3 regions of the Bradyrhizobium sp. CCBAU 65884 genome follow, and region 2 is predicted to be linked to each of the others. Evidence: riboswitches for the same ligand, from Rfam matches in the RefSeq annotation. Region 2 holds a riboswitch; each other region holds the start of a gene.
What was found. Region 2 has a riboswitch for cobalamin ahead of XI03_RS39960 (TonB-dependent receptor). Riboswitches for the same ligand answer to the same signal wherever they lie in the genome.
Positions count from the first base shown of each region.

Region 1 (4,480 bases), on a different contig from region 2:
CCGAGATGGTCGACCAGGTGCCCGCGCTGCAGAAGCAGCTGCCCGACCTGCTCGGCATCCGCGCCATGCCGGCGCCGTGTGACCTGCGGATCGGCATCGCCACCGGCGAGGTCCTGACCGGCAGCATCGGCTCCGAGCTGATGATGAGCTTCACCGTGATGGGCGACGCCGTGAACCTGGCCTCGCGGCTGGAGGCCGTCAACAAGGTCTACGGAACCCGCATCCTGATCTCGCAGGCAACTGCTGACGCGATCGGAGCACGGCTCGAATTGCGCGAGATCGATCGTCTGGCGGTCGCGGGCCAGAGCGCGCCGCAGCCGATCTTCGAGGTGATGGCGCGGGCGGGCGCACTCACCGGCGCGCAGGACAGCCTGCGCACGCATTATGCCGAAGCGCTCGCCGCCTATCGGGCCCGTCGCTTCGACGAGGCGCGCGCCGCCTTCAACGCCGCGCTCGAAGCCGTCCCCGGCGACGGCCCCTCGCGCACGATGCTCGGCCGCATCGCGCAGTTCGAGGCCAAGCCGCCGGAAGAGGGGTGGGACGGCGCCTGGCGGCTGGAGCAGAAATAGCCGTTTTGTTGCGCCAGCTCGCCCTGTCCGGAAAAAACGTTTCTACTCGATAACGATGTTCGCCGTGACCTATTTCCCGGGCTTAGGTTGGATGTCCTTGAGGCGTTTGACGGGGACACGCCGATGACGGAACTTCAGGACAGGCTGGAACGGTTCGAGACGCTCACCGCCGAATGCGAGCTGATCGCCAAGCTCGCCACCGACAGCACCAAGCGCGAGTTCTATCTGAAACTCTCGGAGCAATACCGTCAGCTGGCGGTGGACATGCGGCAGGCGATCGCGACCAAGGCTGCTGCCTGACGCCGGCTGCAATCCGTTCTTAAGGTTTGGCGCGCATCCTTGACGCTCGCGAGCGATCGCTCGTGGTGGAAAGGCCGGGGTTCGCTGCAATGCAGCGCACCTCGCGAGTGTCATTTGCCATGCTTGACAGGGCAATCACATGCGCCTCGTTGCCGTGATCATATTCGCGCTCATGACGGCGGCCTGCGACCAGGAGCAGGACATCACCGGCTCGACGCCGACCTGCCCGATGCGGAACTACAGCTACAATCCCCGCGACATGAACCAGTGCGTCAATGCCTGCAAATCGTGCGATCGCGGCACCACGGTCACCTGCACGACCTCCTGCACCCTCAAGGGCGCGCGCTGAGCGCACCGCCTTCTGCCTTGTAGGGATGCAACCTGTGGAATGGGCGGTGCCTGGGCACCGGAACGATTCACATGGGTCAATCATTGAAGCAAGTGGGCAGGACGCGGAGTCCGATGGAAATGGGTATGCTCGATCCCGGCCGGTTTCTGGTGTCGTGCTCGCATTGCGATGCCTGGCCGATGGCAGCCAACGTGAAGCGGTCGAGCTGGACGGCGTCTCCACACGAGGTGCGCTTTGTCTGCACGCGCTGCCGGCGCGAGGAGACCGCGATCGTCTCGGCCTCCGGCGAATTGACCCCGATCAAGCGCGTCGATGTTCCGCCGCGCGACGTCGCTGCCGCCTGGGCCCAGGCGCAACGGGTGCGAGGGCGGACCTGAGCGGCCGGCACCTAACGGTCGATTGACTCCCGGGGCGAACGGCTCGTAAATGATCGGCGACGGTTCTCCTCATGGAGATCAAAAGGGAATGTGGTGCGGGATTGTCCCAACGCAGGGATTTGTCTCAACGCCACGGCTGCCCCCGCAACTGTAAGCGGTGAATCTTTCGTCTCATGCCACTGGGAATCTCGGTCCTGGGAAGGCGACGCAAGGTCACGACCCGCGAGCCAGGAGACCTGCCGTCAGCCGTGGTCACACGCGAAGATGTCGGTCGGGGAGTACAGACATTGGCTTCACCGGAGCAATCCATCGCTCTGCCGTGAAACCTCGTTCGCTGTGACGTGCCACTGACGTCATACCGAGGTTACCATTGTGTCCCGTCTTGTCCCTGCTGCCAGGCGCCTCAGCGTCGGCCTGCTCGCATCCGTTTCCTTCCCTTCGCTCGATCTGTCCTCCGCCTTCGCCCAACAGGCGCTTGCCGAGCAATTGCCGCCGATCGAGGTGACCAGGCCCGACGATCAAAACCGCACGCGCGCCAGGGCGATCGGTGACGGCGAGGCGGCTCGGCAGGGGGTGAGGACGAATGTCGCGCCGGCAGGCAATGGCGCCGGCTCATCCGGCTCCGGCGGTGAGGCTGCCGCCGGCAACGGCGGCATCGTCGGGGCCGCCACGACCGTCATCACGGCCGCGGATATCGCGCATTCGCCATCGCAGACGCTTGCCGAGATCATCGCGACGCAGACGCCGGGGGCCCAGATCACGACGTTCTATGGCGGCCAGATCGGCGCCAAGACCAGCGTGGACCTGCGCGGCTTCGGCGCCTTTGCCACCGCCAACACGCTGGTGCTGGTCAACGGCCGGCGGTTGAACGACGTCGACATGGCACAGCTGGACCTCTCCACCATCCCGCTCAATTCCATCGAGCGCATCGAGGTGACGCGCGGCAATTCCGGCGCGGTGCTCTATGGCGACAACGCGGTCGGCGGTGTGATCAACATCGTCACCAAAAACGGCGTCGGCGGACCGCCCGTGACCGCGCGCATCGAGGCCGGCTTCGGCTCGTTCAACACCAGGCTCGGCAACGTGTCGACCTCGCTCAATTCCGGTCGGTGGTCGACCTCGTTCTACGGCAATACGGTCAGGACCGATGGCTATCGCGACAACAACCGCTATTCCCAGCAGAATGGCGTCGGCAATCTCAATTACACCACGCCAGGCCTGACTGCCTTTCTCACGGTTACCGGTGACAATCAGGAGCTGCGACTGCCGGGCGGCCGCACCGTCGATCCCTCGATCGGCCTCAATGAGGTCGCGACCAACCGAAGGGGGACCAACACGCCGTTCAACTATGCCAACCAGCAGGGTATTGGCGCGACCGCCGGGTTCACCAAGACCCTGGTCAACGGCGTCGATCTCATCGTCGATGGCGGCGTGCGCGACAAGAAGCAGCAGAGTGCGTTCTTCTCCACCCCGACGCCGGTTCCGGCCTTCTTCTCGTCGACCTATGTCGGTTCCCATCTGACGACATGGTCGATCACGCCACGGCTCAGCGTGAAGAGCCTGCTGCTCGGCATGCCGTCGCAGCTTCTGACCGGCATCGACTATTACGATGCGAGCTTTGAGCAGAACCGCGGCGCCGGGCAGGGGCTCGCCCCCTGGCACAATTACGACCTCAGGCAGCAGACCGTTGCGGGTTATTTCCAGCACACATTGGGAATCGCCCCCACGACAGACATCTCCTACGGCGCGCGGGTGCAGAACGTCAGTCTTGCGGCACGCGACAATTTCGACCCGGCAGCTCCGTTCAACGCCGACATCGGCGCGTTGCCGCTGACGAGCAACGAGACCCAATATGCGCTGCATCTCGGCGCCGAGCATCGTCTGAACGACCAGGTCTCGCTGTTCGGCCGCGTAGCTCGCGCGTTCCGCACGCCTGATGTCGACGAGCGCCTGTCCTCGGGGCCTTCGTTCGATCCCTTGACCTTCGCTGCGATCCCGCAAACGTTCCAGCTCAAGACCCAGACCTCGCAGGACATCGAGGGCGGTGTTCGCATCAAGGGCGGCGGGTTGCAGCTGCAGAGCAGTCTCTATCTGATGGATCTCACCAACGAGGTCCATTTCAATCCGGTCCTGTTCTACAACACAAATCTTGATCCGACCCGCCGCTACGGCTCTGAGACCAATCTGTCCTATCGCGTCAACGACGCCCTGCTGCTGCGCTCCGGCGTGGCCTATACAAGTGCGGTCTTCCGCGAAGGCATCTGGGCCGGCAACGACGTGCCGCTGGTCTCGCGCTACACGGCGAGTGCGGGTGTCACCTGGAACATCTGGCAGAATTACGTGGTGCTCGATGCCACCGCGCGCTTCTGGAGCGAGCGTCGCATGGACAACGACCAGGCGGGCACCCAGAAGCTGATTCCCGCCAACGGCACGATCGATCTCAAGCTCAGCGGCCAGGTTGAGCGCTACTTCTGGTCCCTCAGCGTCAACAATGTGCTGAACGCGCTCTACTACGACTACGCCATCGCGAGCACCTTCACGGACGGCCGCTTCAGTGCCTATCCGCTGCCCGGCCGCACCTATCTGCTCAAGGCCGGCGCAACGTTCTGATTTTCGCCAGGGCCGTCACACGCCCTCAAACGGACTAGAATTCGAAGAGAAGGAGATTCAACCATGGCTCTCGGCATCCTGCCGTCTGGTGACGATCGCTTCCGGCTTCACCCGGTCGCGCCGCGCCTTGCGCCGATGTTCTGCTTTGCGCTGCTGACGGCGTCATGCGCGCTCGCAAGCTTTGCGTTCGCGTGCGCCACGCCGTTCGCGGCCTTCGCCGTCATTGCCGCGGCGATGCTGCCGCAGCGTCCGGCGCTGCTCGTCGTCACCGGCGC
Region 1 covers NZ_LBJU01000114.1:40,318-44,797, reverse strand. Annotated here, with positions in the region: gene XI03_RS16600 (adenylate/guanylate cyclase domain-containing protein) at 1-569, shown strand, start outside; gene XI03_RS16595 (hypothetical protein) at 693-869, shown strand; gene XI03_RS16590 (hypothetical protein) at 1,009-1,218, shown strand; gene XI03_RS16585 (hypothetical protein) at 1,332-1,595, shown strand; cobalamin riboswitch at 1,639-1,853, shown strand; gene XI03_RS16580 (TonB-dependent receptor) at 1,968-4,205, shown strand; gene XI03_RS16575 (hypothetical protein) at 4,269-4,480, shown strand, end outside.
Region 1: another riboswitch for cobalamin. It lies ahead of XI03_RS16580 (TonB-dependent receptor); the one in region 2 lies ahead of XI03_RS39960 (TonB-dependent receptor).

Region 2 (4,480 bases):
CTACATTCTCAAGCGCGCACGTTAAGCGAGGCAGCATGCTCCCCGAATGGGTCACCCAGAACTGCCCCGATGTCTCCGCGGCCCATCGCGAGGCGGCGATCGCTCGGCAGGCGCAACTGACAAAACCGACCGGCGCGCTCGGCCGGCTCGAGCAGCTCGCAATCGAGCTTGCGGGCCTGCAGGCGACCGAACAGCCGCGTGCGGCACGGGTGCCGATCATCATCTTCGCCGGCGACCACGGCATCGTCGCGCAGGGCGTATCGGCCTATCCGCAAGCCGTGACTATCGCGATGATGGCGAATTTCGCCGCCGGCGGCGCCGCGATCTCGGTGCTGGCGCGCGAGCTTGGCTCGAGCCTGGAGGTGGTCGACGCCGGCACGCTGGCGCAGGACGAGATGGCAGGAATCGTCACCGACAAGCCGCGCCACGGCACGCGCGATTTCAGCGTCGAAGCCGCTCTCGCACCCGCCGAGCTGGGGTTTGCCTTCGAGGCCGGCCAGCACGCGGTTGCGCGCGCGGCGGCCCATCATCCTGATCTCCTGATCTTCGGCGAGATGGGGATCGGCAACACCACGACCTCGGCGGCAATCGCGGCGGGCCTGCTCGGCATCAGCGCCGAAGAGATTGCGGGGAGCGGCACCGGGATCGATGCGGCGGGGCGCGCGCACAAGGCCCGTGTGATTGATGCTGCGATCGCGCGTCACGGCGTTGGCGGCGCTTCGCCGGAAAAAATCCTATGCGCCGTTGGCGGCCTGGAGATCGCGGCGATCTCAGGTGCGATCATCGCGGCCGCGCAGCGCCGCATCCCTGTATTGATCGATGGCTTCATCGTATCGGTGGCGGCGCTGGCGGCGGCACGTCTCAATCCGTCGTGCCAGCCGTTCCTGCTGCCGTCGCATCAATCGGCGGAGCAAGGGCATCGGCTGGTGCTGCGCGCGCTGAACGTGCAGCCGTTGATCAGCCTCGATCTCCGGCTCGGCGAGGGATCGGGCGCCGCCATCGCGCTGCCGCTGGTGCGCCTCGCCTGCAGCCTCCACAATGGCATGGCGACGTTTGCGCAGGCCAATGTGCCGGATCGTCCTAGCTGATCCGCTGATTGACGGAGACGACGCGCCAGCCGCTCAGGAGGCGATCGATCCGGGTCAGCGACAGCGGATCGACCACGAAGCGCAAGGCCGCCTGCGGCGTCAGGTCCAGCGCGATGCAGAGTGCGGCGCGGATGGTGCCGGAATGCACGACGAGCGTGGCCGATCCGGCTGCGATCCGCGACAGGCCCTGCCGGACACGCGCGACCTGATCCGCAAAGCTCTCGCCGCCCGGCGGTCGTCCGCCAGCTGGATCGCTCCAGAACTGCGCATAGGCCTCACCGCGGGTCGCCTCGAGTTCGTCATGGCGATGGCCGGTCCAGTCACCAAAATCCTGCTCGCGGAATTCACTGACGGGCTCCGGTTCGAGGCCCAGCGCGCGCGCCGTCTCGACCGTACGCCGCGACGGGCTGGCATAGCCGGCGGCATCCGGTGGCAGGTGCCGTCGCACAGCGTCCAGTTGCGCGCGATCGCTGAGATCGGCCGGCGCGTCGGACGCGTGGATCGTACCTGTGACGCCCGCGACGGGCGCGTGCCGTATCAACCAGAGGAAGGTCTCGCCTTCCATGCTCATCTCCAAGGAAGTTGGTCGTTGTGGCCATAACGCCGCAACTGGCACATTGACTCTGTTGTGATGGTAATCCTAGATGCTCGCGACGGTTTCCCCGAGAGGGGATGAAAAGGGAATACGGTGCGGGGACATTGTCCCCAACGCCGTGGCTGCCCCCGCAACTGTGAGCGGATAATCCTTCGTCAGAAGCCACTGGGTCCTCGGTCCCGGGAAGGCGACGAAGTGGTGATGACCCGCGAGCCAGGAGACCTGCCGTCAGCCGTGGTCACACGCGAAGATGTCGGTCGGGGAGTACAGACATTCGGCTTCATCGGACGGCTGAAGGGCCAAAAGGTGAGACCTCGTTCGCTGTGACGTGCCACTGACGTCATACCGAGGCCCGAAACCGTGTCTTCCATCCGTATCGTACGACCGCGAAAATTCCTGCTCGCCTCCGCGGCACTCACATCCTTTGCCGCTCTCGATCCGCCCGCTGCGCTGGCGCAGCAGGCCCGAGAGCCCCTGCCGCCGGTCGAGGTGTCGCCGGCCCAATCCCGCAAGCAGGCCAAGCCTGCCGGCCGGGAGGCGCAGAGCACGCGCCGCGCAGCAGCGCGCAGGCCGGCGACCGCAGCAGCGATGCCGAAGCCTGCCGTGCCGACTGCGGCACCCCCGACGCCGCTCAACAGCAATGCCGTGGCCGAAAGCGCCTCGCGGCTCGGCCTGACGGTGCGCGAGACGCCCGCGACCGTCGAGGTGATCTCCGCGGAGACCATGCGCGAGCAGGGTTATCGCACCGTGTCCGACGTGGCGCAGGGGGCGGTCGGCGTCACCTCCGGCGATAATCCGGCCGAGCCTTCCGCCTTCTCGATGCGCGGTTTCACCAACAGCCAGATCAACACGCTCTACAACGGCATCAAGATCGGTCCGCAGAACATGACCTCGCGGATCATGGACACCGCCAATCTGGAAGCCGTGGAATTCCTGAAGGGCCCGGCATCGCTGATCTCGGGCGAGGGCGCCGCCGGCGGGGCGATCAATTTTGTGACCAAGCAGCCGCACACGGGAGCGATCCGGAACGAAGCTGATTTCTCCTGGGATTCGCTCAGCTCGTTCCGCGCGCATTACGGCTCGGGCGGCAGCACCAATGTGCAGGGCCTCGACTACCGCTTCGACATCAGCCGTTCGGCGCTCAACGGCTTTGCTGACGACACCAATACTAAGATGCTCGATGTGTCGGGCCAGCTCAACTATCGCATCTCGGACAGTCTCAAGATCTGGGGCGCGATCGAGTATCGCGAGGATCGCTCGAAAGCCTATTGGGGCGCGCCGCTGGTGCCGATCGCTTTCAGTGGATCGCACGCGACGACGGGGATCGTCTCCGGCAACTACTTCAACAGGACTGATCTTGGGGCTGTCACGATCGACGACCGCACCTTCAATACCAACTACAACGTCCTCGACAACCGCAACGTCGCGCAGGAGGTGTGGCTGCGCGGCGGTTTCGAGCTGAAGCTGGCGCCGGACCTGACGCTGAAGAGCCAGGCCTATGGTTACGGCGCCGAGCGCAGCTGGTTCAACAACGAGGTCGAAGCGTTCGATTCCACCAACAACCAGGTGTATCGCGAGCGCTTCTATGTCGCGCACAGCCAGCGCCTCGTCGGCAACATCACCGATTTGATCTGGGACACGAATATCGCAGGCTTCGACAACCGGCTGGTCACGACGCTGTCGTCGAGCTATCTCGATTTCGTCAGGCCGGGCGCGGCAAACTTCCCGAACGATTATGTCTCGCTGGTCGATCCCAACCGCGGCTTCTACGGTCTGCTCACGACCAAGCAGCAGACCGCGCGTATCGACAACGAGGCGCTGTCGTTCGAGGACCGGCTGAAGCTGACGCGGACCTTCGCGCTGATCGGCGGCCTGCGCGTCGAGCACATCGGGCTCGATCGCAACTCGACGGATGCCGCCGGCCTGGTGAACGCGGGCTTCCCGTTCACGAAAGACTGGGCGCCGGTGACGGGCCGCATCGGTTACACTTGGGAGGCCGTGCCCGGCCTGACTTTCTTCAGCCAGTACGCGACCGGCGCCGACGTCTCCGCGAACACCAGCTTCCTGTTGTCGCCGACCCAGCCGCTCGACCTGACGACCTCGCGTACCTACGAGACCGGCGTCAAGCACCTGTTCTGGGACAACAGGGCGGAGTGGTCTTTCTCGGCCTACGACATCGTGCGCAAGAACGTCTATGCCGCGGCCGGCGGCATGGCGCTCAACATCGCCGGGCGACAGGAGTCGAAGGGCGTCGAGCTCGCCGCTTCGGTCCGTCCGATCGATCCACTGCGTCTGTGGGGCAACATCGCCTATGTCGACGCCCGCTATGCCGACTACAATTTCGTCGGCGGCTCGTTCTCCGGCAATACGCCGCCGAACGTGCCGCGCATCGTGGCGAATGCGGGTGCATCCTGGCGCTTCTTCACGCCCTGGCCGGTGGAGCTCGGCATCACCGGCCGCCATGTCGGCGACCGCTACAACACCGATGCCAATGTCGTGACGATGAAGGCGTATACCGTCGCCGACGTCTACGCCTTCGTCGATATCCCCAAGACGGTGTTCAATGCGGTCGACCAGGCCCGCCTGACCTTCCGCGTGCGCAACATCACTGATAAGCGCTATGCGATCTGGGGCGATCCGTTCTATCCCGACCAGATCCTCCTCGGTGCGCCGCGCACCTATGAGCTCTCGGCCGCGTTCAAATGGTAGGGCGCTGAACGGATGATGAGCGCGATCGTCGTTACGCATCGCTGGCTCGGGATCGCGTTCTGCCTGCTGTTCGCGATGTGGTTTGCGA
Region 2 covers NZ_LBJU01000134.1:433,036-437,515, reverse strand. Annotated here, with positions in the region: gene cobF (precorrin-6A synthase (deacetylating)) at 1-25, shown strand, start outside; gene cobT (nicotinate-nucleotide--dimethylbenzimidazole phosphoribosyltransferase) at 36-1,088, shown strand; gene XI03_RS39965 (histidine phosphatase family protein) at 1,081-1,653, opposite strand; cobalamin riboswitch at 1,726-1,927, shown strand; gene XI03_RS39960 (TonB-dependent receptor) at 2,044-4,392, shown strand; gene XI03_RS39955 (PepSY domain-containing protein) at 4,405-4,480, shown strand, end outside.

Region 3 (4,480 bases), on a different contig from region 2:
CTGGGTCGCTTGCCGGGGCCGGCTTTTTCCTGCCGGTGCGCGTCCTCTCCCGGCTGTTCCGGCGCCTGTTCCTGCAAGAGCTGCAAGCTACCTTCGCGGCCGGCCAGTTGGGCTTCTTTGGCGATCTCGCCCATCTCGCCGATCCAGGGGTTCGCCCGGCTCCTCGATCAATTGCGACGGACCGACTGGGCGGTCTATGCCAAGCCGCAATTCGGCGGGGCCGAACAGGTGCTGGCTTATCTCGGCCGCTATACGCATCGCGTCGCCATCGCCATCAGTCGGCTGATCTCGCTTGCGGACGGCAAGGTGAGCTTTTCTTGGAAGGACTATCGGCAGAATCGTAAAGCCAAAGTGATGACGCTTGATGCCGATGAGTTCATGCGGCGCTTTCTCCGGCACACCCTGCCGGACGGCTTTCATCGCATCCGCCAATATGGCTTCCTCGCCAATGGCGAACGCAACGATAGAATCGCCCTCTGCCGTCAGCTCCTTGACATTCGCAATGCTCCGACTGATCAAGAAGCCGGCGATGATCCTCTCGTCAAATGCGAGATCCCCGTCTGCCCGCATTGCGGCGGCACCATGCGGCGTATCGACGTCATCCCACGAGCCCGCGCCCGCGACCAACCGTTTCGTTGTGACACGTCATGACCAGCGTCTGCACCATCCACCCGTTCCGGGATCACCTTCTCGGTGGCAACGTCCGATGTCGCCGTGGCCGCCCTCGTCACCGCTCACCCGTCAGTCATTCGGCCGCGCATCGCAGCACAGCAAATCGCTCGCGGCATCGCGCTCTCGGCCCGAGCAATGGCGCCGCTCACGTCCGATCAATATCGCGCCGACGCGCGGCGACCTCAGCCGTGCCTTCTCCGCAGTTGGACCAGCTGCACTATCGCCATATCGCTCACAACTCCGCAGCATCGTTCAATCCGGCTTCTATGAGGTCGCACGCTACGATAGCGCGAGCGGGTTAAGCCTGCCCCGCGACCTCACAGAACCCTCAAGATTCTCAAATCAATTCGAAAGAATTCCCCGAGCCAAGCCCCGGCCAGGGCGAGGGGTGGAGACTCGACGGGAAGCACTTACAGCGGACATCGCCGGGTGAAGGGATAGTCCAGACCACGAACGCCGCAAGGGTAACAGGCGACGCGATCGGATCATGAAGCGTTTCAAATCGTCCCGTCAGGCTCAACTTTTCTGTCAGTTCATGCTCAGGTCGCGAACCTTTTCCACATCCTCTCTCTCGGAGCCGTCACTGACGACTTCCGTCGTGTTTCGCGCGAGCGAGCCTTTGCGACTTGGCGCGAGATCTCCACGACAAGCGCTCGCCGAACCTTGACCTCGGGGCTGCTCCAATTCGTTAACTTGACGGCGCCGCCTTGACGAATCTCCGCGAGCGGCGCCTATATGTAGCCCGTCACGGTCTTCCATTCCCGCATCTCGTAGGATGGAAGCTAAGAGGGAACCCGGTGCGCCGGCAACGGCTATTCCGAGGCTGCCCCCGCAACTGTAAGCGGCGAGCGGTTGTCATCATGGTCACTGGCGCGACAGCGCTGGGAAGGCCGACAGCCCCAGCGACCCGCGAGCCAGGAGACCTGCCGCGACTGAACGAAAGTCCTCGGGCGGGGTGCCCCGGTGGGGCGCTTGCAGCCGGGCACATTTGCCAGCTCTCCTCGCAAGTCGTCCGCGCGGCCCCGGCGCCTAACATCGCGGGGTTGCCGATGTCGCCGTCTTACGATTTCGATCAGCGTGGTCATCTCGTCGCGCCACCGAGTGTGCGGCCGCGCCTAGCGCAGGCGAAGCCTGCGGCGCCTGAGCCGTGTCTGGTGCCCCTTTCGCCATCGCCGGCTCCGCTGCCGTGGCCCCTCGCGCCATCGCCAAAGCCGGCCGACCTCACGCTCGATCCGTCGCGCGACGACTTGTTGACGTCGTTCGGCAAGCTGACGCTGACCGACCGTTATCTGCTCGCCGGCGAAACTTACCAGGACATGTTCGGGCGGGTGTCTTGCGCTTTCGCGGACGATGTTGCGCATGCCCAACGTCTCTATGATGCGATGTCCCGGCTATGGTTCATGCCGGCCACACCGGTGCTCTCCAACGGCGGGACCACGCGCGGCCTGCCGATCTCCTGCTTCCTCAACTCGGTGGCGGACTCGCTCGAAGGCATCGTCGGTACCTGGAACGAGAACGTCTGGCTTGCTTCCAACGGCGGCGGCATCGGCACCTACTGGGGCAATGTTCGCTCGATCGGCGAGAAGGTGAAGGGCGGCGTCACTTCAGGCATCATCCCGTTCATCCACGTCATGGACGGCCTGACGCTGGCGATCAGCCAGGGCTCGTTGCGGCGCGGCTCGGCGGCGGTCTATCTCGATATCCACCATCCCGAGATCGAGGAGTTCCTCGAGATTCGCAAGGCGTCCGGCGACTTCAACCGAAAGAGCCTCAACCTGCATCACGGCGTCAACGTCACCGATGAGTTCATGCGTGCCGTGGGCGCCGGCACCGCATTCGCTCTACGGAGCCCGAAGACTAACGAGGTCGTCCGCCAGATCGATGCCCGCCAGCTGTGGCAACGCATCCTTGAGAACCGGCTCCAGACTGGCGAGCCTTATCTCTTGTTCATCGACACCGTAAACCGCGCGCTCCCCAAGCATCAGCGCGAGCTGGGCCTCAAGGTCTCGACCTCCAACCTGTGCAGCGAAATTACCCTGCCGACCGGCATCGATCATCGCGACGAGGAGCGCACCGCGGTCTGCTGTCTGTCGTCGCTCAACCTCGAGACCTGGGACCAGTGGAGTGAGGAGCCCACCTTCATCGAGGATGTCATGCGCTTCCTCGACAACGTGCTCAGCCACTTCATCACGGTGGCGCCGGACGGCATGAAGCGTGCCCGCTACGCTGCCCTGCGTGAGCGCTCCGTCGGCCTCGGCGTCATGGGCTTCCACTCTTTCCTGCAGGCCAAGGGCATTCCAATGGAAAGTGTCATGGCCAAGTCGTTCAATCTGAACATGTTCCGAAAAATCCGTCGCGACGCCGACGCGGCATCCGTGACGCTCGCGCGCGAGCGTGGTCCGTGCCCGGATGCCCTGGAACGCGGCGTGATGGCGCGTTTCAGCCATAAGATCGCGATCGCGCCGACCGCCTCGATCAGCATCATCTGCGGCGGCACCAGCGCCTGCGTCGAGCCAATCCCGGCCAACATCTACACCCATAAGACATTGTCCGGCGCCATCTCGGTGCGTAATCCGCATCTCGCCAAAGTGCTTGCGGCGAAGGGCGCCGACACTTCGGCGATGTGGCAGTCGATTATAGCACACGAAGGGTCGGTGGCCCGTCTCGACATCTTGTCGGAGCACGAGAAAGCGATCTTTCGCACCGCTTTCGAGATCGACCAGCGCTGGATCGTCGAGCTTGCCGCCGACCGCGCCCCGTTCATCTGCCAAAGCCAGTCGATCAACCTCTATCTCCCAGCCGATGTCGATAAATGGGACCTTCACATGCTGCACTGGACGGCATGGCAGTGCGGATTGAAAAGCCTCTACTACTGCCGCTCAAAGTCTATCTCGCGCGCGGCGTTCGCTGGCAAGATCGGCGACAGCGACAAGGTGGCGGCGCCGCAGCCACAGCGTACTGATTATGAGGAGTGCCTTGCATGTCAGTGATCGATCTTTCGGCCGTCGATCCGCGTACGCTGATCGGCAAGGGACGAGTGGGGCTGCTCGACGCGACCGGAACCTATGATGTCGATCGCTACGCCTGGGCTTACGAGTTCTGGAAGCGCCAGCAGCAGACCCATTGGATGGGCGAGGAGGTGCCGCTCGGCGCCGACCTCAAGGATTGGGCGTCGGACCGCGTCACGGCCAGCGAATGCGCGCTGCTCACCCAAATCTTTCGTTTCTTCACTCAGTCGGACATCGAGGTCGGGGACAACTATCTCAAGCGCTACATCCCGATCTTCCAGCCGCTCACTGTTCAGATGATGATGGCGGCCTTCAGCAACATGGAGACGGTTCATATCGACGCCTATGCGCTGCTGCTCAAGACGCTCGGCATGCCCAAGTCCGAGTTTGAGGCATTCCGCGGCTATGCCGAGATGCGCGCCAAGGCGGACTACATGCACGAGTTCGGCGTCGACAGCGTGGCCGATGTCGCTCGGACCTTGGCGATGTTCGGCGCCTTCACCGAAGGCATGGCGTTGTTCGCGAGCTTCGCCATGCTGCTCAACTTCCCGCGCCACAACAAGATGAACGGCATGGGACAGATCGTAAGCTGGTCAGTGCGCGACGAGAGTCTGCATTGTGAGGGTATCATCAAGCTGTTTCACGAATGGCACCGCGAAACCGGCGCGGTGACGCGCGCTGTCCGTGACGACATCGTCGACGTCGCCAAGACCATGGTGAAGCTGGAGGAGAACTTCGTCGATCTCGCCTTCGGCCTCGGCAAGATCGAGGGCATGCGAGCTGAGCAGATCCACGCCTAC
Region 3 covers NZ_LBJU01000067.1:2,633-7,112, reverse strand. Annotated here, with positions in the region: partial or broken gene XI03_RS02635 (IS91 family transposase) at 1-651, shown strand, start outside; partial or broken gene XI03_RS02630 (hypothetical protein) at 1,142-1,383, shown strand; cobalamin riboswitch at 1,404-1,617, shown strand; gene XI03_RS02625 (ribonucleoside-diphosphate reductase subunit alpha) at 1,827-3,662, shown strand; gene XI03_RS02620 (ribonucleotide-diphosphate reductase subunit beta) at 3,653-4,480, shown strand, end outside.
Region 3: another riboswitch for cobalamin. It lies ahead of XI03_RS02625 (ribonucleoside-diphosphate reductase subunit alpha); the one in region 2 lies ahead of XI03_RS39960 (TonB-dependent receptor).